DNA from 2 places in the Pseudomonas sp. FW305-E2 genome. Region 1 is predicted to be linked to the other one. Evidence: predicted binding sites of a transcription regulator. Region 1 holds the regulator's gene; the other holds the start of a gene.
What was found. Region 1 encodes FliA, which starts transcription of late flagellar genes. Its sites were predicted from a motif close to CTAAAGTTTNNNNNNNNNNNGCCGNTAA; they were not measured.
Positions count from the first base shown of each region.

Region 2: a site for FliA is predicted at 3,315-3,342, ahead of AC3WLP_RS15200 (flagellar protein MotY). Genes of this name have one in related genera too.

Region 1 covers NZ_JBYSYE010000010.1:110,235-124,634, reverse strand. The annotation lists gene AC3WLP_RS11610 (chemotaxis protein CheW) at 1-338, opposite strand, end outside; gene AC3WLP_RS11605 (CheW domain-containing protein) at 380-1,276, opposite strand; gene AC3WLP_RS11600 (ParA family protein) at 1,276-2,064, opposite strand; gene motD (flagellar motor protein MotD) at 2,288-3,145, opposite strand; gene AC3WLP_RS11590 (flagellar motor protein) at 3,149-3,889, opposite strand; gene AC3WLP_RS11585 (protein-glutamate methylesterase/protein-glutamine glutaminase) at 3,889-5,001, opposite strand; gene AC3WLP_RS11580 (chemotaxis protein CheA) at 5,048-7,291, opposite strand; gene AC3WLP_RS11575 (protein phosphatase CheZ) at 7,304-8,092, opposite strand; gene AC3WLP_RS11570 (chemotaxis response regulator CheY) at 8,114-8,488, opposite strand; gene fliA (RNA polymerase sigma factor FliA) at 8,596-9,336, opposite strand; gene fleN (flagellar synthesis regulator FleN) at 9,333-10,166, opposite strand; gene flhF (flagellar biosynthesis GTPase FlhF) at 10,260-11,567, opposite strand; gene flhA (flagellar biosynthesis protein FlhA) at 11,579-13,708, opposite strand; gene flhB (flagellar biosynthesis protein FlhB) at 13,933-14,400, opposite strand, start outside.
Region 2 covers NZ_JBYSYE010000018.1:8,041-22,440, forward strand. The annotation lists gene AC3WLP_RS15190 (hypothetical protein) at 107-589, shown strand; gene AC3WLP_RS15195 (argininosuccinate synthase) at 657-1,874, opposite strand; gene AC3WLP_RS15200 (flagellar protein MotY) at 2,337-3,278, opposite strand; gene pyrC (dihydroorotase) at 3,409-4,455, shown strand; gene rnt (ribonuclease T) at 4,515-5,126, shown strand; gene AC3WLP_RS15215 (peroxiredoxin) at 5,286-5,888, opposite strand; gene AC3WLP_RS15220 (bacterioferritin-associated ferredoxin) at 6,113-6,331, shown strand; gene bfr (bacterioferritin) at 6,531-7,004, shown strand; gene grxD (Grx4 family monothiol glutaredoxin) at 7,062-7,397, opposite strand; gene AC3WLP_RS15235 (molybdopterin-dependent oxidoreductase) at 7,489-9,597, opposite strand; gene argF (ornithine carbamoyltransferase) at 9,972-10,892, shown strand; gene AC3WLP_RS15245 (ABC transporter ATP-binding protein) at 10,889-11,998, shown strand; gene ybaK (Cys-tRNA(Pro) deacylase) at 12,119-12,589, opposite strand; gene AC3WLP_RS15255 (MIP/aquaporin family protein) at 12,892-13,743, shown strand; gene glpK (glycerol kinase GlpK) at 13,795-14,400, shown strand, end outside.

The DNA of each region.
Region 1 (14,400 bases):
ATTTCGGACTGGCGCAAGTAAACCACTTCGGCCACGCTGTCGACCAGAATGCCGACCACTTGCTTGTCGGCTTCGATGATGACGATACGGGTGTTGTCGGTCACTTCGGTAGGCATCAGGCCAAAACGCTGACGCGTGTCGATCACCGTCACCACGTTACCGCGCAAGTTGATGATGCCCAGCACGTAGCTCGGCGCACCCGGCACCGGGGCAATCTCGGTGTAGCGCAGGACTTCCTGCACCTGCATCACATTGATGCCGTAGGACTCGTTGTCCAGACGGAAGGTAACCCACTGCAGGATCGGATCTTCGGAACCTTGTGCAGACGACTTTTTCATTCCCCTACCCTCAAAATCCGCCGTTGGCGGTATGTTCTGTGTCATTTCTGTTTGGCGTGCATCTGCTTGACCGCACCGCTGGCGATCAGCTCGGCCAGTGCGGCGACGTCGAGCAGTGCGCACATGTGTTCGATTACGGTGCCGGCCAGCCAGGGGCGCTGGCCACGCTGGCTGCGCCACTTGATCTCCGACGGGTCCAGGCGCAGCGAGCGGCTGACCTGATGCACCGCCAGCCCCCATTCGTAGCCCTGTACCGAAATCACGTATTGCAGGCCCTGGCGAAAATCATCGCGGTAGCGGTCGGGCATTACCCAACGCGCAGTGTCCAGCACCTTCAGGTTGCCGGCCTGGCAGGTCAGGATGCCGAGGAACCAGTCGGGCTGGCCGAACAGTGGCGTCAGCTCCTGGCCAGCCAGGGTGTAGATCGAGCCCAGGCACACCAACGGCACCGCCAGGGTCAGGCCGGCAACGTCGAACAGCAGGCATTCGAACGGCTCGGCCGCCCACACCGGACGACCGTCGACAGTGGCCGGGGGTACGGGCAGGTTGGGTGCCGGCAGATGCACATCGACCAGCGGCACAGCCGGTTCCACGGTTTGTTCTTCGACCAGTACCGGGATGCTGGCTTCGGCCACGACCTCCTGATCGACCACCGTCACCACCGGGGCTTCCACCGGCATCACGCTGGGCAGTACCGCCAGACGGGGTTCGGCGAACGGCCGCGGGGCAAAGCTGGCGGCGGCGGCTTCGGCGGGCTCAGGCCGGGCTGGCTGACGGGCATCGCGTGCCTGCTCCTCGCGCATCGCCTCGGCGAACTCATCCGCCACTGCCGGCTGCTCGCTCAGGTCTTCGGCCTCGGTGGCCTCCTGCAGCAGGCCGTCCAGGTACGATTGCAGGGCCATCTGGGGCCGGGTGCTGGTTTGCCGGGTTTGAGTCATCAGGCCACCTGCACTGCGGTCTTGTAGGTGAGCAGGTGCTTGAGCAGCGCCCGGTAGGCGATCAACCCACGGCTCTTGCTGTCGAACTGCGAAGGCGTGACGCCCTTGCGACTGGCATCACGCAGGCGCGTATCCACCGGGATGTAGCCCTGCCACACATGCTGCCCGTAGGTGTCACGCAGCAACTTGAGGGTGCCAAGCGACGCCTGGGTACGACGGTCGAACAGGGTCGGTACGATCTGGTACGGCAGCGCCTGCTTGCGCGAACGGTTGACCATGGCCAAGGTGCCGACCATGCGCTCCAGGCCCTTCACGGCGAGGAACTCGGTTTGTACCGGGATCACAAGCTGCTGGCTGGCGGCCAGGGCATTGACCATCAGCACCCCCAGCAAGGGTGGGCTGTCGATCAGGGCATAGTCGAAATCCTGCCACAGCTGCGCCAGACTCTTGGCGATTACCAGGCCCAGGCCATTCTGCCCTGGCGACTGGCGCTCCAGCACCGCCAGGGCGGTACTCGACGGCAGCAGCGAAATGCGCTCATCGCTGGTGGGCAGCAGCAGTTGCCCGGGCAAGCCTTCGGGCACCGTGCCCTTGTGCAGGAACAGGTCGTAGCAGCTGTGTTCCAGGGCATCCGGGTTGTGCCCGAAGTAGCTGGTCATCGAGCCGTGCGGGTCGAGGTCGACGACGACCACGCGCTTGCCGGCCTCGGCCAGCAGGCCGGCCAGGGCAATGGTAGTGGTGGTCTTGCCGACACCACCTTTTTGATTGGCTACTGCCCAGACTCTCATCAAGCAAACTCTATCTATTGATTTGGCAGGGACACTGTAGAAACAACCGTCATGCGCAAAACTTCAAAGCTCGCACTCTCCTCTGGGGGAGCGGGCAAGCCCGCGAACACCGGCGTAGCCGGTGCCATTCACCGAGTCGCTGGCTTCGCGGGCATGCCCGCTCCCACAGGGGGCGGCGGCACATTCAAAATCGTGTTCGTATCAGCGACGGGGAATTGACGTATCACGGCCTCGCTACCGTTGCTTGTATTGCCGGTGCACTTTGTGTGCCAGCCCGGCGCAATGCGGCATCCGGTGTGGCATTGGCGCTGCCCGAGCCTGTCAGGCTGCGGCGCACTTCCAGATTACGGGAAATCACCAGCACCACCCGGCGGTTGCGTGCGCGCCCTTCGGCGGTATCGTTGCTGGCCACCGGCTGGTACTCGCCGTAGCCCACCGAAGCCATGCGTGCCGGGTTGACGCCCTCCATGGCCAGCAGGCGCACGATGCTGGCCGCGCGCGCCGAGGACAACTCCCAGTTGGTGGGGTACTGAGCGGTGCGGATCGGCAGGTTGTCGGTGAAGCCTTCGACGTGCACCGGGTTGGCGAACGGCTTGAGGATGTTGGCCACCTTCTCGATGATCGCAAACGCCTTGTCACTGGGCATCGCGTCACCACTGCCAAACAGCAGCGACGAGTTGAGCTCGATCTCGATCCACAGCTCGTTGCCGCGCACGGTCATCTGGTCGCTGTTGATCAGGTCGCCGAAGGCATCGCGCACGTCATCGCTGATGGTTTTCAACGGGTCGACATTGGTCGCCGCCAGGCCCGCTTCGGTCTGCTCGCTGTCTTTGACCAGCGGTTCGGCCGGGCGCACGCTCAGCGGCTGCTCATCGCCAATCGGGATCGGCTTCATGCTGCGCTCGGGGTCGTTGAATACCCCAAGCAAGGCCTGGGAAATAACCTTGTACTTACCCTCGTTGATCGAGGAAATGGAATACATCACCACGAAGAAGGCGAACAGCAACGTGATGAAGTCGGCGTACGACACCAGCCAGCGCTCGTGGTTTTCGTGTTCCTCGGTATGACGACGGCGACGCATGGGTTACTCCATGAAGCCTTGCAGCTTCAGCTCGATCGAGCGCGGGTTTTCACCTTCGGCAATCGACAGCAGGCCTTCGAGCAGCATTTCACGGTAGCGCGACTGGCGCATGACGATGGCCTTGAGCTTGCTGGCGACCGGCAATAGCACAAGGTTGGCACTGGCCACACCGTAAATGGTGGCGACAAAGGCCACGGCAATGCCATTGCCCAGTTGCGACGGGTCGGCCAGATTGCCCATCACATGGATAAGGCCCATGACCGCCCCGATGATGCCGATGGTCGGCGCATAGCCGCCCATGCTTTCGAATACCTTGGCTGCCTGGATGTCACGGCCTTCCTGGGTAAGGAAGTCGACCTCAAGGATGCTGCGGATTGCTTCCGGCTCGGCGCCATCCACCAGCAGTTGCAGGCCCTTGCGCGCATAGGGGTCGGGCTCGCTGTCCGCTACCCCTTCCAGGCCCAGCAGGCCTTCTTTGCGAGCGGTCAGGCTCCAGTTCACCACTCGGTCGATGCCGCCCGCCAGATCGACCCGCGGTGGAAACAGGATCCAACGCAAAATCTGCAAGGCACGCTTGAACGACGACAGCGGCGACTGCAACAACGCCGCCGCCAGGGTGCCTCCCAGCACGATCAGAGCCGCCGGGCCATTGACCAGAGCACCGACATGACCGCCTTCAAGGAAGTTGCCACCGACGATGGCAACGAAAGCCAGGATCAGACCGATCAGGCTAAGGACGTCCATCAGATGCACGCCTCCACCAGGTGCTTGCCGATTTCGTCAAGGCTGTACACGGCATCCGCCAGGTTGGCCTTGACGATGGCCATGGGCATGCCATAAATCACGCAGCTGGCTTCATCCTGGGCCCACACCGTGCTGCCCCCCTGCTTGAGCAGGCGCGCGCCCTCGCGGCCATCGGCGCCCATGCCGGTGAGCACCACCGACAACACCTTGTCGCCGTACGACTTGGCCGCCGACCCGAAGGTGATGTCCACGCACGGTTTGTAGTTCAGGCGCTCGTCGCCGGGCAGGATCTTCACCGTGCCACGGCCATCGATCATCATCTGCTTGCCACCGGGGGCCAGCAGGGCCAGGCCCGGGCGCAGCATGTCGCCGTCTTCGGCTTCCTTGACGCTGATGCGGCACAGCTTGTCCAGGCGTTCGGCAAACGCTTTGGTGAACGCCGCCGGCATGTGCTGGATCAACACGATCGGCGCCGGGAAATTGGCCGGCAGCTGGGTCAGTACCCGCTGCAGCGCCACCGGCCCCCCCGTGGAGGTACCGATGGCCACCAGTTTGTAGGGTTTGCGCTTGGGTGCCGGCGACTGCGAGGCCGCCGGTGTCGGGGCCGCTGCACGGGCAGGCGCTGCCGGGCGCGTCTGCGCCTGGCTGGCGAAGGTGCTGGCCGGCGCTGGAGTGGCGACCGGCGCCGTTCTGGCATAGCTGCCGATCCTGCGGTTGCTGCGCGAAATGGTGTGCACCTTCTCGCACAGCAACTGCTTGACCTTGTCAGGGTTGCGCGAGATGTCCTCGAAGTTTTTCGGCAGGTAGTCCACTGCGCCGGCATCCAGCGCGTCAAGGGTGACGCGGGCGCCTTCATGGGTCAGCGACGAGAACATCAATACGGGCGTCGGGCAGCGCTGCATGATGTGCCGCACGGCGGTAATGCCATCCATCATGGGCATTTCGTAGTCCATGGTGATCACATCGGGCTTGAGCGCCAGCGCCTGGTCGATTGCTTCCTTGCCGTTGGTCGCGGTACCCACTACCTGGATCGTTGGATCCGCCGAGAGGATTTCCGAGACACGGCGGCGGAAGAAACCAGAATCATCCACCACCAGGACCTTGACTGCCATAAACACTCCATTAGGCGGCGCAACCCGCCAGGGCGCGCCACCGAAATCAAATACGCCGCGCGGCGTAACGCTTGAGCATGCTCGGGACGTCGAGAATCAACGCGATGCGACCGTCGCCGGTAATGGTGGCCCCGGACATGCCCGGGGTGCCTTGCAGCATCTTGCCCAGCGGCTTGATGACCACTTCTTCCTGGCCCACCAGTTGGTCAACGACAAAACCGATGCGCTGGGTGCCGACCGACAGAATGACCACGTGGCCCTCGTGCTGCTCTTCGTGCACCTGGCCCTGGACCAGCCAGCGCTTGAGGTAGAACAGCGGCAGCGCCTTGTCGCGCACGATCACCACTTCCTGGCCGTCCACCACGTTGGTGCGCGACAGGTCGAGGTGGAAGATCTCGTTGACGTTGACCAGCGGGAAGGCGAACGCCTGGTTGCCCAACATCACCATCAGGGTGGGCATGATCGCCAGGGTCAGCGGCACCTTGATGACGATTTTGGAGCCTTGGCCCTTGGCCGAGAAAATGTTGATCGAGCCGTTGAGCTGGGAGATCTTGGTTTTCACCACGTCCATGCCCACGCCACGCCCGGACACATCGGAAATCTCGGTCTTGGTCGAGAAGCCAGGGGCGAAGATCAGGTTGTAGCAGTCCGACTCGCTCAGGCGCTCGGCGGCGTCCTTGTCCATCAGGCCCTTTTCCACGGCCTTGGCGCGCAGGATGTTCGGGTCCATGCCCTTGCCGTCGTCCGAGATCGACAGCAGGATGTGGTCGCCTTCCTGTTCGGCCGACAGCACTACGCGGCCGGTACGTGCCTTGCCAGACGTTTCACGCTCCTCGGGCATCTCGATACCGTGGTCGACCGCATTGCGCACCAAGTGCACCAGCGGGTCGGCCAAGGCTTCTACGAGGTTCTTGTCAAGGTCGGTCTCTTCGCCGACCAGCTCCAGATTGATCTCTTTCTTCAACTGGCGCGCCAGGTCGCGGACCAGGCGCGGGAAGCGGCCGAAGACTTTCTTGATCGGCTGCATACGGGTTTTCATCACCGCGGTCTGCAGGTCGGCGGTGACCACGTCAAGGTTGGACACGGCCTTGGACATGGCCTCGTCGCCGCTGTTCAGGCCCAGGCGCACCAGGCGGTTACGCACCAGCACCAGTTCGCCGACCATGTTCATGATCTCGTCCAGGCGCGCGGTATCGACGCGTACCGTGGTTTCCGCTTCGCTGGCGGCATGCTTTTCGGCGGCCGGGGCCGGCGCGCGAGGCGCCGCGGCAGGTTTGCTGGCCGGCGAAGGCGCTGGCGCGGCAGCGGGCTTGGCCACCGGCGGGCTTTCGGCCTTGGCGGCAGCCGGCGCTTGCGCCTGGACAGCAGCCGGGGCCTCTACAGCGGCAACATCGCCACCGAACTTGCCCTTGCCGTGCAACTGGTCCAGCAGGGCTTCGAACTCGTGCTCGCTGATTTCATCGCTGGCGGCACTGTTGTCGGGTGCGGCAGGCGCTGGTGCCTGGGCGGCTGGCAAGGCGCCAGCCTGGAAGGTGCCCTTGCCATGCAGCTGGTCGAGCAGCGATTCGAATTCGGCGTCGGTGATCTCATCACTGACCGCTTCGCTGCTGACGGCCACCGGCGGCGCGGCAACCTCGGCATTGAACTGGCCCTTGCCGTGCAACTGGTCGAGCAGTGATTCGAACTCGGCGTCGGTGATTTCATCACCCGCACCGCTGACAGTCTCGCCCTGCATCTGCTCGTCGGCCGCCGCTTGCGCCTTGACCGCATCGAGCGAATCGAGCAACTGCTCGAATTCGCTGTCAGTGATGTCCTGGTGTTGCTCCTCGGCCTCGGCCGGCGCGGCAACCGACACGTCGGCAACCGGTGCCGGTGCAGGCGCTGCAACAGTTTCGGCTGCGCCAGGTTCGGCCAGGCGCGACAACGCTGCCAGCAGTGCAGGGGTGGCCGGTGTCACTTCGGCACGCTCGCGCACCTGGCCAAACATGCTGTTGACCGTATCCAGTGCCTCGAGCACCACATCCATCAGTTCCGCATCGACCCGGCGCTCACCTTTGCGCAGGACGTCGAACACGTTCTCGGCGATATGGCAGCACTCCACCAGCTCGTTCAGCTGGAGGAAGCCGGCGCCCCCTTTTACAGTGTGGAAACCGCGAAAGATCGCATTGAGCAGGTCGGCATCGTCAGGTCGGCTTTCCAGCTCGACCAGTTGCTCGGACAATTGCTCAAGTATTTCGCCGGCTTCTACCAGGAAATCCTGGAGGATTTCTTCATCGGCGCCGAAGCTCATCAAACGTGCTCCTTAAAAACCAAGGCTGGACAGCAGATCATCGACATCGTCCTGACCGGACACGACGTCTTCACGCTTATCGGCATGAATCTGCGGACCTTCACCCCGAGTCGGATGTTTTTCTCGATCTTTTTCTGCACGCAATTGATCGTGGTCATGTTTTATACCGGCAAAGCGGTCGACCTGGCTGGCCATCAGCACCAGCTTGAGCAGGTTGCTTTCCACCTCGGTCACCAGTGCGGTGACGCGCTTGATCACCTGGCCGGTCAGGTCCTGATAGTCCTGGGCCAGCAAAATGTCATTGAGGTGCCCGGAAACCTTGCGGTTACCCTCGGCGCTGTGCGTCAGGAAACTGTCGACGCGCTTGACCAGATCACGGAATTCCGGCGCAGCCACTTCGCGGCGCATAAAGCGCTGCCAGTCGGTGCTCAGGGCCTTGGCCTCGCTGGCCAGCTCATTGAGCACCGGTGTGCTTTCCTCGACCAGGTCCATGGTGCGGTTGGCCGCGCCCTCGGTCAGCTTGACCACATACGACAGGCGCTCGGTGGCGTCGGTAATTTGCGACACCTCTTCTGCCTGCGGCATGGTGGGGTCGATCTGGAAACTGACGATGGCACTGTGCAGCTCGCGAGTCAGCTTGCCGACTTCCTGGTACAGGCCGCGGTCGCGGGTCTGGTTCAGTTCGTGAATCAACTGCACCGCCTCGCCGAAACGGCCCCGCTCCAGGCTTTCGACCAACTCCTGGGCATGCTTCTTCAGGGTCGACTCGAACTCGCCCAAAGACGTTTGTGATGAATCCATGACGCGCCCCCCTGACGTGACTCAGCCGTTGACGCGTTCGAAGATCTTCTCGATCTTCTCTTTGAGCACCTGAGCGGTGAACGGTTTGACCACGTAACCATTGACGCCGGCCTGTGCCGCTTCAATGATCTGGTCGCGCTTGGCTTCAGCGGTCACCATCAAGACCGGCATGCTTTTCAGCTTGTCGCTGGCACGCACTTTACGCAGCAGGTCGATGCCGGACATGCCCGGCATGTTCCAGTCGGTCACCAGGAAGTCGTAGTGACCGTTTTCCAGCATCGGCAACGCCGTGGTGCCGTCATCGGCTTCGTCGGTGTTGGTGAAACCCAGGTCACGCAACAGGTTCTTGATGATCCGCCGCATCGTCGAAAAGTCGTCAACGATGAGGATTTTCATGTTCTTGTCCAATTAGACCTCCAAGCAGTCTCAAACGCGCTCGGCCTACCGAGCACGCACTCATTCAATTCGGTACAACGTGGAAAACGACTGCAACGACAGTGGGCTCAACGCACCCGCCATTCCCCCAGGCGGCTGCGCAGGCGCGCGGCACATTGGCTGTGCAACTGGCTGACCCGCGACTCGCTGACACCCAGCACCTCACCGATTTCCTTGAGGTTCAGCTCTTCGTCGTAGTACAGCGCCAGCACCAGGCGCTCACGCTCCGGCAGGTTGGCGATAGCCTCGGTCAGGGCAGCCTGGAAGCGCTCCTCCTCCAGGCCGCGCGCAGGTTCGACCTGGCCACTGGCGCCATCCTCATGCAGCCCTTCGTGCTCGCCGTCCTGCAACAGGTCGTCAAAGCTGAACAGGCGGCTGCCCAGGGTATCGTTCAAGATCCCGTAGTAATCATCGAGACTCAATTGGAGTTCGGCAGCAACTTCATGATCTTTAGCGTCACGGCCTGTTCTGGCCTCAACTGCACGCATGGCATCACTGACCATACGGGTGTTGCGGTGTACCGAACGCGGTGCCCAATCGCCTTTGCGCACTTCGTCCAGCATGGCCCCGCGGATGCGGATGCCGGCGTAGGTCTCAAAGCTGGCGCCCTTGCTGGCGTCGTATTTGTTGGCCACTTCCAGCAGGCCGATCATGCCGGCCTGGATCAGGTCCTCGACTTGCACATTGGCCGGCAACCGCGCCAACAGGTGGTACGCGATGCGCTTGACCAGCGGGGCGTAGCGTTCGATCAGCTCGTACTGGGCGTCCTTCGCCGCCCGGCTGTACATCTTGAAGCCACTGGCGTTCATAGTACGGGTCCCGCGCTGGTGGGTTGCACCAAGCGCTCGACAAAGAACTCCAGATGGCCGCGCGGATTGGCCGGCAGCGGCCAGCTGTCGACCTTCTGGGCAATCGCCTTGAAGGCCAGCGCGCACTTGGAGCGAGGGAAGGCTTCGTAGACGGCACGCTGCTTCTGCACCGCCTTGCGCACGCACTCGTCGTACGGCACGGCACCCACGTACTGCAGGGCAACGTCAAGGAAGCGGTCGGTGACCTTGGTCAGCTTGGCAAACAGGTTGCGCCCTTCCTGCGGGCTCTGCGCCATGTTGGCCAACACACGGAAACGGTTCATGCCATAGTCGCGATTGAGCAGCTTGATCAACGCGTAGGCGTCGGTAATCGAGGTAGGTTCATCACACACCACCAGCAGCACTTCCTGGGCGGCGCGAACGAAGCTGACCACCGAGTCACCGATACCCGCAGCGGTATCGATCACCAACACATCGAGGTTGTCGCCGATTTCGCTGAACGCCTGGATCAGCCCGGCATGCTGGGCCGGGGCCAGATGCACCATGCTCTGGGTACCCGAGGCTGCCGGTACGATGCGCACACCGCCGGGGCCCTGCAGCATCACGTCACGCAGCTCGCAACGCCCTTCAATCACATCGGCGAGGGTACGTTTGGGGGTAAGGCCCAGCAACACGTCGACATTGGCCAGGCCCAGGTCGGCGTCCAGCAGCATGACCCTGCGGCCAAGCTCGGCCAGCGCCAGGGACAAGTTCACTGAAACGTTAGTCTTGCCGACGCCACCTTTGCCACCGGTCACGGCGATCACCTGTACGGGATGCATGCTACCCATGTCTGTTCTTTACCTTGTCTCGCTGGGACTCAGGCCACACGTAGGGCAATTCTGCGTGCCCCTTGGCATAGCGACTTTGCACACGCTTCATGGTCAACCCGCTCGCCGTGGGTTGTGATAGAGATCAGCGAACATGTCGGCCATGGCCTCTTCGCTGGGCTCGTCCTGCTGCTGCACATTCACCGCCCGCGTGACCAACTGGTGGCCCCTTGGCAGGTGCAGGTCGTCAGGAATGCGTGGGCCATCGGTAAGATAGGCCACTGGCAGTTCATGACTGATGGCAAGGCTCAACACATCGCCAAGGCTTGCCGTTTCATCGAGTTTGGTCAGGATGCAGCCGGCCAGGCCACAGCGCTTGTAGCTGTGGTAGGCGGCGGTCAGCACCTGCTTCTGGCTGGTGGTGGCCAGCACCAGGTAGTTCTTCGCGGCAATGCCACGCCCGGCCAAGGTTTCCAGCTGCATGCGCAGCGCAGGGTCGCTGGCTTGCAGGCCGGCAGTATCGATCAGCACCACGCGCTTGCGCAGCAGTGGCTCCAGCGCTGCTGCCAGCGACTGGCCCGGGTCGACGTAAGTCACCGGCACGTTGAGGATGCGGCCCAGGGTCTTGAGCTGCTCCTGGGCGCCGATACGGAAGCTGTCCATGCTCACCAGCGCCAGGTTCTGCGCGCCGTACTTGAGCACGTAGCGCGCGGCCAGCTTGGCCAGGGTGGTGGTCTTGCCCATACCCGCCGGGCCGACCATGGCGATCACCCCGCCCTCTTCGATCGGCTCGATTTCAGGTACTTCGATCATCCGCGCCAAGTGAGCCAGCAGCATGCGCCAAGCCTGGCGCGGTTCCTCGATCTCGGCGGTCAGGTCCAGCAGCTCGCGGGCGATCGGCCCGGACAGGCCGATGCGCTGCAGGCGGCGCCAAAGGTTGGCCTGCTGCGGCTTGCTGCCCTGCAGCTGATTCCAGGCCAGCGAACCGAGTTGCACTTCCAGCAGCTCGCGCAGGCCCGACAGCTCCGAGCGCATGGCATCGAACAGGCGCGGGTCAACCGGCGCAGCAGCCGGTACGGCAGCGGCCTCAGGGGCATCGACGTGCGGCTCGATCAACGGTTCGGCAGCGGTCAAAGATTGCCCGGCGAACAATTGGCGGTTGTTGTCGCTGCTGTCCTGACGCTGGTCCAGCTCGGCCTGGGCAGTGGCAATGCGCGTGTGGGTCTTGCGCAGCTCTTCTTCCAGCTCGGCGTTGGGCACACGCGGGGCCAGGGCGGACAGCTTGTAGTCCAGCGCGGCCGTCAGCTCGACACCACCGGCAATGCGGCGGTTGCCAATGATTGCGGCATCGGCGCCCAGCTCGTCACGGACCAGTTTCATGGCCTGACGCATATCGGCGGCGAAAAATCGCTTAACTTGCATTATCCCCTACCTCAGCCGTTAGGGCCCACGGTGGCAACGATGGTGACTTGCTTGTTGTCAGGTATTTCCTGATACGCCAGAACATGCAAATTCGGTACAGCCAGGCGACCGAAACGCGACAACATGGCGCGGATCGGGCCGGCGACCAGCAGGATGGCCGGCTGACCCTGCATTTCCTGGCGCTGGGCCGCCTCGATCAGCGAACGTTGCAGCTTCTCGGCCATGCTAGGTTCCAGAAGAACACCGTCTTCCTGACCTTGCCCGGCCCTTTGCAGACTATTCAGCAAAATCTGTTCCAACCTTGGCTCCAGGGTAATCACTGGCAGCTCCGACTCAACGCCGACAATGCTTTGCACGATGGCGCGACACAATCCGACGCGCACCGCCGCCACCAGTGCGGCGGTATCTTGACTCTTGCCGGCGTTGTTCGCGATGGCCTCGGCAATACTGCGAATATCGCGCACTGGCACCTGTTCCGACAACAGGGCTTGCAGCACCTTGAGCAGCCCCGACAAGGAAATGACACCCGGCACCAGCTCTTCTGCAAGTTTAGGCGATGCCTTGGCAAGCACCTGCAGCAGTTGCTGAACCTCTTCGTGGCCGATCAGCTCGTGGCAATGTTTCTGCAGGATCTGGTTGAGGTGGGTGGCCACCACGGTGCTGGCATCGACCACGGTGTAACCCAGCGACTGCGCCTGTGAGCGCTGGCCGACGTCGATCCACACCGCTTCCAGGCCAAACGCAGGGTCGCGCGCGGCAATACCGTTGAGGGTGCCAAACACCTGCCCAGGGTTGATCGCCAGTTCGCGGTCCGGGTAGATCTCCGCCTCGGCCAGAATCACCCCCATCAAGGTCAGGCGATAGGCGCTGGGTTGCAGGTCGAGGTTGTCACGAATGTGCACGGTGGGCATCAGGAAGCCCAGGTCCTGCGACAGCTTCTTGCGCACGCCCTTGATCCGCGCCAGCAACTGGCCGCCCTGGTTGCGATCGACCAGCGGGATCAGCCGATAGCCGACCTCCAGGCCGATCATGTCGATGGGAGTGACGTCGTCCCAACCCAGCTCCTTGGTTTCCAGCGCACGCTGTGGCGAGGGCAGCAGGTCCTGCTGACGCTGCGCCTCTTGCTGGGCTTTGACCTTGGCCTGTTGCTGCTTCTTCCACACCAGGTAGGCGCCGCCGGCCGCCATCAGGCCGAGGCTGAGGAAGGCAATGTGCGGCATGCCCGGCACCAGGCCCATGACGATCATCAGCCCCGCCGACACCGCCAGCGCCTTGGGCGAATCGAACATCTGCCGATTGATCAGCTTGCCCATGTCTTCAGAGCCTGAAGCACGGGTGACCATGATCGCGGCGGCGGTGGACAGCAGCAGTGATGGCAATTGCGCCACCAAACCGTCACCAATGGTCAGCAGGGCGTAGACCTTGCCGGCCTCGCTGAACGACATATTGTGCTGCAGCATGCCGATGAGCATGCCACCGATCAGGTTGATGAACAGGATCAGCAAGCCGGCGATGGCGTCGCCGCGCACGAACTTGCTGGCACCGTCCATCGAACCGTAGAACTCGGCCTCCTGCGCCACCTCGGCACGGCGGTGCTTGGCCTGAGCCTGGTCGATCAGGCCGGCATTGAGGTCGGCGTCGATGGCCATCTGCTTGCCGGGCATGGCGTCGAGGGTGAAACGCGCACTCACTTCCGAGATACGCCCGGCACCCTTGGTCACCACCACGAAGTTGATGATCATGAGGATGGCGAACACCACGGCACCGACCACGTAGTTACCGCCGATCACCACCTCACCGAAGGCCTGGATCACTTTACCGGCAGCGCCATGGCCCTCCTGGCCATGCAGCATGACCACACGGGTGGACGCGACGTTCAGGGCCAGGCGCAACAACGTGGCCACCAGCAGGATGGTCGGGAACGCGGCGAAGTCGAGGGGGCGCAGGGCGTATACACAGACCAGCAGCACAACGATCGACAGGGCGATGTTGAAGGTGAAGAACACGTCGAGCAGGAACGGCGGTATCGGCAACATCATCATTGCCAACATCACCAGCAGCAACAGCGGCACCCCCAGGTTGCCCCGGCCGAGCCCGGCCAGGTTGTTGCGGGCGTTGCTGATTAACTGAGTGCGATCCACCGCGAGTCCTCTTGATGCAAAACTTTGACGCCCAGGGGGCGCCTGGGCGTGGCTTTGCAAGAAGCTTTCCAACTTTGCTCGGCGAGGGATTTATGTGGCTGGTACCGGCCCTTTCGCGGGTGAACCCGCTCCTACACGACGGCCTGCGCCCAACCACCGACAGGTGTCCACCACCGTATGGGAGCCGGCGCGCCCGCGAAAGGGCCAGAAGCCGTGATACAAGGTCAACTGTCGCGGCGCAGGTCCGGCGGGATCGGCAGGTCGTCTTTCAGCGGCTCTGGGCGCTTGCCTTTGCCGGATCGGTATTGGCGAATCTGGAACACATATGCCAACACCTGGGCCACCGCCAGGTACAGGCCAGCAGGGATTTCCTGCTCAATTTCGGTGGAGTAATAGATCGCCCGCGCCAGCGCTGGCGACTCGAGAATCTGGACCTTGTGCTCCACGCCAATCTCGCGGATCTTCAAGGCAATGAAGTCGGTCCCCTTGGCCAGCAACAGTGGCGCCACCCCACCCTTCTCCGGGTCGTATTGCAAGGCCACCGCATAGTGCGTCGGGTTGGTGATGATCACGTCTGCATCAGGCACCGCCGCCATCATGCGCCGCTGCGAAGCCTCGCGCTGCAGCTGGCGAATACGCTGTTTGACCTCGGGTTTGCCTTCGGAGTCCTTGTACTCGTCACGCACCTCCTG
Region 2 (14,400 bases), on a different contig from region 1:
TACAAGAGGGTTCTCTGACGATCATTCCTCCCCCGGGAAACAATCCAGCCTTTAGTTGAGTACAGCGGTAAGGTAAAGATGGACAAAACCGCTGGAGACGGCCCATATGACCCAAGCACAACCTGTCGCCCCGCTGACGATCATTGCCATCTTCGCGGGGATCATCGAAGCCTCCGCCCTTGCCACACTGCCATTTCTCGGCGAGTCCAGCCAAAAGCTCTACACCTGGTTCCTGGTAGGCTTTCCATTCTTTCTGACGGCACTGTTCTTTCTGACGCTCAACTTCAATTACAAGTCGTTCTACAACCCGCTACCCGACAGCACAGCACAGCCCAACACGCCAGCACTGAACAGTGTGGCCACACCCGCGATTTCCAATGATGCCCGTGAGGCGGTACAGGGCGAGCCTGTCACGTTCATGTTCTCCGGCCCCGACGCCTATCGCATGATGGAGCAGCAACTCTTGCACGCACTTGCCCAACCGCCCGAGCCAACGCGAGTCTGGCGCTTTTGCAATCTGGAGAGACGTCAATGTGCGCAGCTTTCGATCAGCGCACTTGAGGGCGATGATGTGAGCCATCGAAGTTGAACGACCCGCCTTTGCGCGGGCATAAAAAAACCCCGGACTGAGCCGGGGTTTTCGCACACACCAGCAATCAGAGCAGCGAACGGCCCTTGTTGGCGGCAATGCGCATACGCAGTGCATTGAGCTTGATGAAGCCAGCAGCATCTGCCTGGTTGTAGGCACCACCATCTTCTTCAAAGGTGGCGATGTTGGCATCGAACAGCGAATCGTCCGACTTGCGGCCAACCACGGTCACATTGCCCTTGTACAGTTTCAGGCGCACCACACCGTTCACGTTGACCTGCGAAGCATCGATCATCTGCTGCAGCATCAGACGCTCCGGGCTCCACCAGTAGCCGGTGTAGATCAGGCTGGCATACTTTGGCATCAGCTCATCTTTCAGGTGAGCGACTTCGCGGTCCAGGGTGATCGACTCGATGGCACGGTGTGCCTTGAGCATGATGGTACCGCCAGGCGTTTCGTAGCAACCGCGCGACTTCATGCCGACGTAACGGTTTTCGACGATGTCCAGACGGCCGATGCCGTTGGCACCACCGATACGGTTCAGGTCTGCCAGGACGGTGGCCGGGGATTTCTCGACGCCGTCGATGGCAACGATGTCACCATTGCGGTAGGTCAGCTCGATGTAGGTAGCCTGGTCCGGGGCGTTCTCAGGCGAGACACTCCAGCGCCACATGTCTTCTTCGTGCTCGGTCCAGGTATCTTCCAGGACACCGCCCTCGTAGGAGATGTGCAGCAGGTTGGCGTCCATCGAGTACGGCGACTTCTTCTTGCCGTGGCGCTCGATCGGGATGCCGTGCTTCTCGGCGTAGTCCATCAGCTTTTCGCGGGACAGCAGGTCCCACTCACGCCATGGGGCGATGACCTTGACGCCTGGCTTCAGGGCATAGGCACCCAGCTCGAAGCGCACCTGGTCGTTACCCTTGCCGGTGGCGCCATGGGAAATGGCGTCAGCGCCGGTTTCGTTGGCGATTTCGATCAGACGCTTGGCGATCAGCGGACGGGCGATGGAAGTACCCAGCAGGTACTCGCCTTCGTAGACGGTGTTGGCGCGGAACATCGGGAACACGAAATCACGCACGAATTCTTCGCGCAGGTCGTCGATGTAGATCTCTTTAACGCCCATTGCCTGGGCCTTGGCACGGGCCGGTTCGACCTCTTCGCCCTGCCCCAGGTCAGCGGTGAAGGTCACCACTTCGCAGTTGTAGGTATCCTGCAGCCACTTGAGAATCACCGAAGTATCAAGGCCGCCGGAATACGCCAGTACGACCTTTTTTACGTCCGCCATGCCATCACTCCACGGGGTTGTACGGAAAGGGACCGATTCTACCGGCGTTGCGGATAAATTTACAGTGGGGCGACAGCTTCTGACGACAAAGCGACAAGAACTTTCGTAGGGGCGACGGGCGGTCGGTTGCGGGATGTGGCATGAGGCATGAGGCATGAGGACCATGGAGGGGCGTCGAACCGCAGCGTGCATGCCTGGAGGAGTTCAGCGCCTGTGAGACCGAGCGCCGCCAGGTGTCCGCCTCGATACATTCTGCGCCTGTGAGACCAAGCGCCGCCAGGTGTCCGCCTCGACACATTCTGCGCCTGTGAGACCGAGCGCCGCCAGGTGTCCGCCTCGACACATTCTGCGCCTGTGAGACCAAGCGCCGCCCGCGCGGCGCTCGATCTCACAGGCGCTGAAAATGTTATGACGAACCCATGGCGGCCTTGATGCGAGCCCATGACATGCACCGACCAGATCTCAGGGCGCCTTCGCCCCCGGGACGCCCGAGGCAGGTGCAACAGCCGGCGCCGCTTGCTCAACCGGCTTTTCCACCGGTTTCTCAACCACCGCCACCCGATCCAGCTCGATATTCACCCGCCGATTACGCGCCCGATTCGACGCACTGTTGTTCTTCGCGAGCGGATAACGTTCGCCATGGAAGCGCACAGTGATCTGCTCCTCCGGCACACCGTTAGCCTTGAAGTAATCGGCAACGGCCAATGCCCGACGGCGCGACAGGTCGCGGTTGGTAAGGCGGTTGCCACTGTTGTCGGAGTGGCCGTTGAGCTCGACATGATTCACCGTCGGGTCGGCTTTCATGTAATCGAGGATCACGTCCAGCCGCGCCTTGGCTGCTGCATCCAGCTCGATACCGCCCCCGGGGAAACCCACCTGGGTCTGGCGCACCTGGTCGTAGTTCATCGGCAACAGTTTGCCAGCACAGACCTGATAGTCATTGTAGGCTTTGGCGAAGCTGACCGGCAGCACTCGCACCTCCATCGGCCTGCCCGCCTCACCGGTGTAGTTGCGCACGACGGTGCTACGCCCGTCGAGCAAGCCGTTGATCAGCCGGCTGGCCTGCCCTTGGGAGGAGCTGAACAGCACACCACTGCGGGCCATACGCACATTGCCCAGGTTGATATCGCCACGCCCTGGTTGCCACGGCGCTGCCGCGGCCAGCAGGCTGGCGGTGCCTGCACCCAGTACGTTGCTGTCCGACCACAGCTGGAACACCGGCTGCTCGCCTGCCCGACGCACGAACGTACCGCTGCCGAAACCTTCGATCGGCTGGCTCAGACGGCACTCGAACTGGTCACCCTCGACCTTCCAGGCAATATTTTCCATGCGCGTCTGGAAAGTCAGTGCGCCGGCCGGCAGGCTGGCGAACAGGGTCAACAGGGCTAGGTAACGCTGGCGCACGGGCGGCTCCACAAATTCTGGCGGCTTACCTGCAGGCTATCGGACGCTGTCCGGAAAACTTGATAGCCGTGCTCGCCCCGGGGTTTTCCGGTAGGATTGGGGCTTGAGTTCGACCCGCCTGGAATCCCCAATGTCCGATCGCCTGACCCTCCTGCGCCCCGACGACTGGCACATCCATCTGCGCGATGGTGCCGTCCTGCCCCACACCGTTGGCGACGTGGCGCGTACCTTCGCCCGTGCCATCATCATGCCCAACCTCGTGCCGCCGGTGCGCACTGCCAACGAGGCCGGCGCCTACCGTGAGCGCATTCTGGCTGCCCGCCCGGCCGGCAGCCGCTTCGAGCCGCTGATGGTGCTGTACCTCACCGACAACATCAGCCCCGAGGACATCCGCGCGGCCAAGGCCAGCGGTTTCGTGTACGCCGCCAAGTTGTACCCGGCCGGCGCCACCACCAACTCCGATTCCGGCGTGACCAGCATCGACAACATCTTCCCGGCCATAGAGGCAATGGCGGAAGTGGGCATGCCGCTGCTGGTCCATGGCGAAGTGACCCGCAGCGAGATCGACGTGTTCGACCGCGAGAAGCGCTTCATCGACGAGCACATGCGCCGTGTGGTCGAGCGCTTCCCGACGCTGAAAGTGGTGTTCGAACACATCACCACCAGCGATGCCGCGCAGTTCGTCACCGAGGCCCCGGCCAACGTGGGTGCGACCATCACCGCCCAGCACCTGCTGTACAACCGCAACCACATGCTGGTCGGCGGCATTCGCCCGCACTTCTACTGCCTGCCGATCCTCAAGCGCAACACCCACCAGGTGGCCTTGCTGGACGCAGCCACCAGCGGCAATCCGAAGTTCTTCCTCGGCACCGACTCGGCACCTCATGCCCGTCACGCCAAGGAAGCAGCCTGCGGTTGCGCGGGTTGCTACACCGCCTATGCGGCCATCGAGATGTACGCCGAAGCGTTCGAGCAGCGTAACGCGCTGGACAAGCTGGAAGGCTTCGCCAGCCTGCACGGCCCGGCCTTCTATGGCCTGCCGGCGAACACCGACACCATTACCCTGGTCCGCGAAGAATGGACCGCTCCGGAAAGCCTGCCATTTGGCGAGCAAACCGTAGTCCCGCTGCGCGCTGGCGAAAAACTGCGCTGGCGCCTGCTGGAGAAAAACGCGTGAGCGAAGACCTTTACGAAGACGACCTGGACACCCAAGGCAGCAGCGGTCCTCGCCACCCGATGGCCGAGCGCTTCCGCGGCTATCTGCCGGTCGTGGTGGATGTTGAAACCGGTGGTTTCAACAGCGCTACCGATGCATTGCTGGAAATTGCCGCCGTCACCATCGGCATGGACGAGAAAGGCTTCCTGTTCCCCGAACACACCTACTTCCACCGCGTGGAGCCGTTCGAGGGCGCCAACATCGAGCCGGCCGCACTTGAGTTCACCGGGATCAAGCTGGACCACCCGCTGCGCATGGCGGTCAGCGAGGAAAGCGCGATGACCGACATCTTCCGTGGCGTGCGCAAGGCACTCAAGGCCAACGGCTGCAAGCGGGCAATTCTGGTCGGCCACAACAGCAGCTTCGACCTGGGTTTCCTCAATGCAGCAGTGGCGCGCAATGACCTGAAGCGCAACCCGTTCCACCCGTTCTCCAGCTTCGACACCGCCACCCTGGCGGGCCTGGCGTATGGCCAGACCGTGCTGGCACGAGCCTGCCAGAGCGCTGACATCGATTTCGACGGGCGTGAGGCGCACTCGGCACGTTATGACACCGAGAAAACGGCTGAGCTGTTCTGCGGCATCGTCAACCGCTGGAAAGAAATGGGCGGCTGGCGCGATTTCAACGATTGATCTGCCAAAGGCATTCGCGGGCACGCCCGCTCCCACAGGTTCACCTTTGCCTTCAGGCATGCAGAAAATCGGTGGGAGCGGGCGCGCCCGCGAAGAGGCCGGCACAGGAAGGCATAAAAAAACCGGCCACGAAGGCCGGTTTTTTCATGCACGCAGCAATTACAGCTTGCCAGCGTTCTCGCTCAGGTAGGCAGCAACGCCTTCAGGCGAAGCGTTCATGCCCTTGTCGCCTTTTTTCCAGTTGGCAGGGCACACTTCGCCGTGCTCTTCGTGGAACTGCAGAGCGTCAACCAGGCGCAGCAGCTCGTCCATGTTACGGCCCAGTGGCAGGTCGTTGACGATCTGCGAACGGACAACACCGTTGGTATCGATCAGGAAGGCACCACGGAAGGCCACGCCGCCTTCGGACTCAACGTCGTAGGCTTTGCAGATTTCGTGGGTCATGTCGGCAGCCAGGGTGTACTTCACCTGACCGATGCCGCCATTGTTGACCGGGGTGTTACGCCAGGCGTTGTGGGTGAAGTGCGAGTCGATCGACACGCCGATCACTTCCACGTTGCGCGCCTGGAAGTCAGGGATGCGGTTGTCCAGGGCGATCAGCTCGGACGGGCAGACGAAGGTGAAGTCCAGCGGGTAGAAGAACACCAGGCCGTACTTGCCCTTGATGGCCGAGGCCAGGTTGAAGCTATCGACGATCTCGCCATTGCCCAGCACGGCCGGAACGGTGAAATCGGGGGCTTTCTTACCAACGAGTACGCTCATTGTAATCTCCTGATGAGGGTGAAAAACCGTTTGCCGGGCCAGACGGGCTTGCCCGACATCCAACAAAGGCCGACCATCATACACGGCTTCTCATGACAGGCCGACTCCGTCGACAAAGCGACCACCGGTCGCTCAAGCACAGCACCCTCAGAAAGATCTTTGACAAGCATTCTCATTAACATTAAGCTCCAACCCATCGACCCAACCAGCGATGGTCAGCCCTTATGTATGTGTGTCTTTGTGTCGGCGTTACCGACGGACAGATCCGCGATGCGATCTATGAAGGATGCTGCAGTTACAAGGAAGTGCGCGCCGCCACCAATGTCGCCAGCCAGTGTGGGAAATGCGCTTGCGTGGCCAAGCAGGTGGTCCGCGAGACCCTGACCGAGCTTCAGGTCAGCCAGGCGGCCTTGCCCTATCCCGTCGAATTTACCGCTGCCTGAACGCAGAATTTCAAGAACCGGACCTGATGTCCGGTTTTTTTATGCCCGAAATTCAACAAGTTAGCGTTGCAACGCGGTTCACAAACATTCTTATTCCTATTAATTTTCACTTAGTATTCAAGAACTTAGGTTTGACACACCTAAGTATCGGGCTCAAACTTCAGTGGAGTGACACACTTCTACAGGGCAGGAACCCGACATGAAAGGCGACGTAAGCGTCATCCAGCATCTCAACAAGATCCTCGGAAACGAGCTGGTCGCGATCAACCAGTACTTCCTGCACGCACGCATGTACGAAGATTGGGGGCTGAACAAACTCGGCAAGCACGAGTACAAAGAATCCATCGATGAAATGAAGCACGCTGACAAACTGATCAAGCGTATTTTGTTCCTCGAAGGTATTCCTAACGTTCAGGACCTGGGCAAACTGCTGATCGGCGAGCACACCAAGGAAATGCTCGAGTGTGACCTGAAGATTGAACAGCAAGGCCTGGTCGACCTGAAGGCCGCCATCGCTCATTGTGAAACCGCTGGCGACTTCGGCTCACGTGACGTGCTCGAAGATATTCTCGAGTCCGAGGAAGAACACATCGACTGGCTGGAAACCCAACTGGGGCTGATCGACAAGATCGGTATCGAGAACTACCTGCAATCGCAGATGGGCGAAGAGTAACTATTCGCCCCATAAAAAAACCCGCTGATCGCGGGTTTTTTTATGTTTGCCGGAAGATCAGGCTTCAGAAGCCTTGGCCTTGGCAGCCGCTTCCTTGATCAGGGTTTGCAGCTCACCCTTCTCGAACATTTCCAGCATGATGTCGCTGCCGCCAACCAGCTCACCGGCTACCCACAGTTGCGGGAAGGTCGGCCAGTTGGCGTATTTTGGCAGGTTGGCGCGGATTTCCGGGTTCTGCAGGATGTCGACGTAGGCGAACTTTTCGCCACAACCCATCACGGCCTGCGATGCACGCGCAGAGAAGCCGCACTGCGGGGCATTCGGCGAGCCTTTCATGTAAAGCAGAATGGTGTTGTTGGCAATCTGCTCTTTGATCGTTTCGATGATATCCATGTAGCACCTCGGCTGAACTATCCGACACAGTCGTCGGCACGGTGTCGCATTGTATCGGAAAGCCGAGCGCCGTGCTCGGCCTTGCCGTTCCTCAAGCGGCCTCGACCTGCACGGGTACGCCATTGAGCGCAGCGTTCCCGGAAACCTGGTCCCGAAAGCGCTCATCGGTCAGGTCATTGGCACTCACGCCGGGTTGCGCCTGGGCGATCTGCAGGTGCACGCCCTGACGACCATGACCATAACCATGGGGCAAGCTGACCACACCGGGCATCATGTCCTCGCAGGCCTGCACCTCGACCTCCAGTGAGCCAGTACGCGAACGGATGCGCACGCGCTGGCCATCCTGCAGTTGCCGCTGCTGTAAATCTTGCGGGTGCATCAACAACTGATGCCGTGGCTTGCCTTTCACCAGGCGATGGAAGTTGTGCATCCACGAGTTGTTGCTGCGCACATGACGGCGCCCAATCAGCAGCAGCTCGCCCGGCACTGGGGGCGTCATTCGCGCCAGGCGGTGCAAGTCGTCCAGCAAGACCTGAGGGGCTGCTTCGACAGCCTTGCTGGCGGTCGCCAAGCGCCCAGCGAGGTTGCTGCGTAACGGCCCCAGGTCAAGCCCGTGCGGGTGATCGTCCAGTGTTGCCAGGGAGAGCTGCCAAGGCGTTGCTTCACCATAGCGCCCTTTGCGCAGGGCTTGATCAATCATCTGCGCAGGCGACCAGGTCGGCTTCAACGCCAACTCGGCACGCTTGGCAAACGCCTGGGCCAGGCCGACGAAGATCTCCCAGTCATGCAGTGCCCCCTCCGGCTTGGCCAGGATCGCCCGGTTGAAGCGCGTAACATTGCGCACTGCCAGCAAGTTGAAGGTGCTGTCGTAATGGTCGTTCTCCAGCGCTGAGGTGGAGGGCAGGATCAAGTCGGCATGACGGGTGGTTTCGTTGATGTAGAGATCGATACTGAGCATGAACTCCAGACCCTCCAGCGCCGTATCCAGCTGGCGGCCGTTAGGCGTGGACAACACAGGGTTACCGGCAACGGTCACCAGGGCGCGCACCTGCCCTTCGCCCGGTGTTTGCATTTCCTCGGCCAGGGCAGCCACCGGCAGCTCGCCGCCGTACTCGGGCAAACCCGACACACGGCTCTGCCAGGCGTTGAAATGGCCGCCCGAGGTGGTTGCCACCAGGTCGACGGCAGGCTCCGTGCACAATGCGCCGCCTGTGCGGTCGAGGTTGCCGGTCACCAGGTTCACAAGTTGCACCAGCCAGTGGCAAAGGGTACCGAATGCTTGGGTCGAGACGCCCATGCGGCCGTAGCACACGGCCTGCCCGGCAGCAGCGAAGTCGCGTGCCAGCTGGCGAATATCCGCTGCAGCAATACCACATTGGGCGCTCACGGCCTCGGCACTGAACGGCGCAATGGCCTCGCGCACCTGCTGCAGGCCGTTGACCGGCAAGTGCGAGCCCCGTGCCAGGCCTTCTTCGAACAATGTGTTGAGCAAGCCGCACAACAGGGCTGCATCACCACCGGGGCGTATGAACAAATGGCTGTCAGCCATTGCCGCCGTTTCGCTACGCCGCGGGTCAACCACCACCAGGCGCCCACCACGCGCCCGCAGGGCCTTCAGGCGCTTCTCCACGTCCGGAACAGTCATGATGCTGCCATTGGAGGCCAGCGGGTTGCCGCCAAGAATCAGCATGAACCCCGTGTGGTCGATGTCCGGAATCGGCAGCAGCAGCCCATGCCCATACATCAAGTGGCTGACCAGGTGTTGGGGCAACTGGTCCACTGAAGTGGCTGAGAAACGGTTACGGGTCTTGAGCAGGCCCAGAAAGTAGTTGCTGTGGGTCATCAAGCCGTAATTGTGCACGCTCGGGTTGCCTTGGTAGACCGCCACGGCATTGCGCCCATGGGCTTGCTGGACCGCCCACAATTTTTCGGCTGCCAGTGCGAAAGCCTCATCCCAGCCAATGGCCTGCCAATGCTCGCCGACCCGCTTATGGGGCTGGCGCAGGCGATCCGGGTCGTTCTGAATGTCCTGCAACGCCACGGCCTTGGGGCAGACATGGCCACGGCTGAACGGGTCCATGGGGTCGCCCTTGATCGAGCTGATCAGGGCCCGCCCGTCTTCCTCATGGCTGACTTCGATGTTGAGCCCGCAGATCGCTTCGCACAGGTGACAGGCACGGTGATGCAGGGTCTTGGTCATGGCCGCCTCTGCCTTGTTGTTGTCGAACAGTGACTATGCGCCCGCCCCCGCCCTGCGGCCAGTGCGCTTCGCCGCGTGAATCCACCGACATCAGGCGCACGATTTACGACAGCCATTTGCCAAATTGCCAGCAAGCCGTGTACAACCGTCTGTAGCAAATAAAGAACAGCACGGGCCAACGGGTAAAGACACCCTTTGCAATACCCTTTGCGATCACCCCCGCTTTTCCCCCCTTGGCTTCAGGCGACATTTACTTATAGTATTGCGCCTTTCCCTATTTCGTCCGCCCCGTGCGGCTTACGCCGCAGGTCACCCCCGTTGTCAAAAAAACCATACGGTCGACCTGCATACCGTTGCAGATAAGGTAGTCACTCATGAGCGCTAGGCACTTTCTCTCCCTGCTGGACTTCACCACCGACGAATTGCTCGGGGTGATCCGCCGCGGCATCGAGCTGAAGGACCTGCGCAAGCGAGGCGTGCTGTTCGAACCGCTGAAGAACCGTGTGCTGGGCATGATCTTCGAAAAGTCCTCGACCCGTACCCGTGTGTCGTTCGAGGCCGGCATGATCCAGCTCGGCGGCCAGGCCATCTTCCTGTCGCCCCGCGACACCCAGCTGGGCCGCGGCGAGCCGATTGGTGACAGCGCCATCGTGCTGTCGAGCATGGTTGATGTGGTGATGATCCGTACCCACGCCCACAGCACCCTGACCGAGTTCGCCGCCAAGTCGCGTGTGCCAGTGATCAACGGCCTGTCCGACGAATCGCACCCGTGCCAACTGCTGGCCGACATGCAGACCTTCGTTGAACACCGCGGCTCGATTCAGGGCAAGACCGTGACCTGGATCGGCGATGGCTTCAACATGTGCAACTCCTATATCGAAGCCGCCAGGCAGTTCGATTTCCAGCTGCGCATCGCCTGCCCCGAAGGCTATGAGCCGGATCAACGCTTCATGGCACTGGGCGGTGACCGCGTGCAGATCATCCGGGATGCCAAGGAAGCTGTGCGTGATGCACACCTGGTGGTCACCGATGTCTGGACTTCCATGGGTCAGGAGGAGGAAACTGCACGGCGCCTGGCGCATTTCGCGCCTTACCAGGTCACCCGCGAACTGCTCGACCTGGCTGCACCCGATGTCCTCTTCATGCACTGCCTGCCCGCCCACCGTGGCGAGGAAATCAGCCAGGACCTGCTCGACGACCCACGTTCGGTCGCCTGGGACGAGGCTGAAAACCGCCTGCATGCACAGAAGGCGCTTCTCGAATTCCTTGTAGAACCGGCTTACCACCACGCATGAGTCAACCCCTACTGCTCAACCTGCGCAACCTCGCCTGCGGCTATGGCGACCAGCGCATCGTCCAGAACCTCAACCTGCACCTGAACGCAGGCGACATCGGTTGCCTGCTGGGTTCATCCGGTTGTGGCAAGACCACCACCCTGCGCGCCATCGCCGGTTTCGAGCCGGTGCACGAAGGTGAAATCCACCTGGCCGGTGAGGTCATTTCCCGGGCGGGCTTCACCCTGGCTCCGGAAAAGCGCCGCATCGGCATGGTATTTCAGGACTACGCGCTGTTCCCGCACCTGACCGTGGCGCAGAACATTGCCTTTGGTATCGCCAAACACCCACGCCAGGCCGCCGTCATCGAAGAGATGCTGGAGCTGGTCAAACTCGGCGGGCTGGGCGGGCGTTACCCGCATGAGCTGTCTGGCGGCCAGCAGCAACGTGTCGCCCTGGCCCGGGCGCTGGCGCCCGAGCCGCAACTGTTGCTGCTTGACGAGCCATTCTCCAACCTCGACGTGGAGCTGCGCCGGCGCCTGAGCCATGAGGTTCGCGATATTCTCAAAAGCCGCGGCACCAGCGCCATTCTGGTCACCCATGACCAGGAAGAAGCCTTTGCCGTCAGCGACCAGGTTGGCGTCTTCAAGGAAGGCCGCCTGGAACAGTGGGATACGCCCTATAACCTTTACCACGAACCGCAGACGCCATTCGTGGCGAGTTTCATCGGCCAGGGATACTTCATCCGTGGGCAAATGAGCAGCCACGAGGCAGTCAATACCGAAGTGGGTGAGCTGCGCGGTAACCGCGCCTACATCATGGCGCCGGGCAGTTCGGTGGATGTACTGCTGCGGCCCGACGATATCGTGTATGCACCGGGCAGCGGGCTACAGGCGAACATCGTTGGCAAGAGCTTCCTGGGGGCATCGACCCTGTACCGCCTGCAACTGCCGACTGGCAGCCAGCTGGAAGCGATCTTCCCTAGCCATAACGACCTTCAGGTCGGTGAAGATGTGGGGATTGCGGTGAAAGCCGATCACCTGGTGCTGTTCCCGGTGCCGGGTAGCGTAGCGGCGCAGTTGCCGCGCCAGGAGAATGGCGTGCGTCGGTACAGTTCCGCGACCTGATTGCAGACCCTTGGGGCCGCGCTGCGGCCCAATCGCGACACAAGGCCGCTCCCACAGGAAATCGAGAACTCCTGTGGGGCGGCCTTGTGTCGCGATTGGGCTGCAGCGCGGCTCCGGATCTCAGCCTCTGCCGATCCCGGCAAACGTGCCCTGCGTATACTCCGCCAGCACCGCCGCTGCCAACTCCACTTCCAGGCCACGCCTGCCGGCGCTGACATGGATAGTTGCAAAATTCTGCGCCGAGTCATCAATAAAGGTACGCAGGCGCTTCTTCTGCCCCAGCGGGCTGATGCCGCCCACCAGGTAACCGGTCGCCCGCTGCGCCGCCGCCGGGTCGGCCATCTCGCACTTCTTCACCCCGGCAGCATGGGCCAGGGCCTTGAGGTCCAGGGTACCCACCACCGGCACAACCGCTACCAGCAATTCCCCTTTCTCGCTGCTTGCCAGCAACGTCTTGAACACCTGTTGCGGGTCGAGCCCGAGCTTTTCTGCCGCCTCCAGGCCATACGACGCCGACTTCGGGTCATGTTCATAACTGTGCACACGATGCTCGGCACGGTGCTTCTTCAACAGGTCTAGGGCGGGGGTCATGCAAGGGCTCCAGTCAGGGACGACTCGGCGGCTACTTTAGGACAATTCCCACATCCCAGCCACCGCACCGCAATCGCGCGCGTCTAGTACAGGGATCAGCAGCTGATTCTAGCGACCATATCGTGACTGACCGTTCACTTTCGACCTTTGACATCAGCGTTTCTTGTCTATATTTTTTCGTTTCTGAATAAGCGGTGCACTTATAAGGTGCATTTCCTACATCACCCGGGGTCAATGGGGATAGACACCGGGTTTTGCTGTCGAGCGCCACGCGCCTCACAACAAAAAAAACGAGGTCATACATGACGACTGCTCTGCGCCAACCCACACTGTCCAGCCAATGCCTGGCCGAGTTTCTCGGCACCGCCCTGCTCATCTTCTTCGGTACCGGCTGCGTCGCCGCGCTCAAGGTGGCCGGCGCCAGCTTCGGGCTTTGGGAAATCAGTATCATCTGGGGTGTGGGCGTCAGCATGGCCATCTACCTCACCGCCGGTATTTCCGGTGCGCACCTGAACCCAGCCGTGAGTATCGCCCTCACACTGTTCGCAGGGTTCGACAAGCGCAAGCTGCCCTTCTACATGCTGGCCCAGGTATGCGGCGCATTCTGTGGCGCAGCACTGGTCTACACGCTGTACAGCAATCTGTTCTTCGATTTCGAACAAGCCCACGCCATGCTGCGCGGTAGCGAAGGCAGCCTTGAGCTGGCCTCGGTGTTCTCCACCTACCCGCACCCGTCGCTGTCCACCAGCCAGGCGTTTCTGGTCGAAGTGGTGATCACTGCCATTCTGATGGCCGTGATCATGGCCCTGACCGACGACAACAACGGCCTGCCGCGCGGCGCCATGGCCCCGCTGCTGATCGGCTTGCTGATTGCAGTGATTGGCAGCGCCATGGGCCCATTGACTGGCTTTGCGATGAACCCGGCCCGCGATTTCGGGCCAAAACTCATGACCTTCCTGGCCGGTTGGGGCGAAATCGCCTTCACTGGCGGGCGGGATATTCCCTATTTCCTGGTTCCGGTATTTGCACCGATCCTTGGCGCCTGCTTGGGTGCAGCGAGCTATCGCGGCCTGATTGCACGCAACCTGCCAATGGCGCCCGCCGCGACCCCTGAGACAAATGACATTCGCCAGGGCGATACTCAAGCCAATTGATGCCGCCATCACGCACAGCCCTGACCCCCTATTCTTGCAAGGCCTACGACCATGACAGACACCCAGGATAAGAACTACATCATCGCCCTGGACCAGGGTACCACCAGCTCACGGGCGATCATTTTCGACCGTGACGCCAATGTTGTAGGTACCTCCCAACGCGAGTTCGCACAGCATTACCCGCAGGCGGGCTGGGTCGAGCATGACCCGATGGAGATTTTCGCCACACAAAGCGCCACCATGGTCGAGGCCCTTGCCCAGGCGGGTATCAGCCACGCCCAGGTCGCTGCGCTGGGCATCACCAACCAACGCGAAACCACGGTGGTGTGGGACAAGGAAACCGGACGCCCGGTGTACAACGCCATTGTCTGGCAGTGCCGCCGCAGCACCGAGATTTGTGCCCAGCTCAAGCGCGACGGCCACGAAGGCTACATTCGTGAAACCACCGGGCTGGTCACCGACCCGTATTTCTCCGGCACCAAGCTGAAGTGGATCCTCGACAATGTCGACGGCGCCCGTGAACGCGCCGAGCGTGGCGAACTGCTGTTCGGTACCATCGACACCTGGCTGATCTGGAAGTTTACGGGTGGCAAGGTTCACGTCACCGACTACACCAACGCCTCGCGCACACTGATGTTCAACATCCACAGCCTGCAG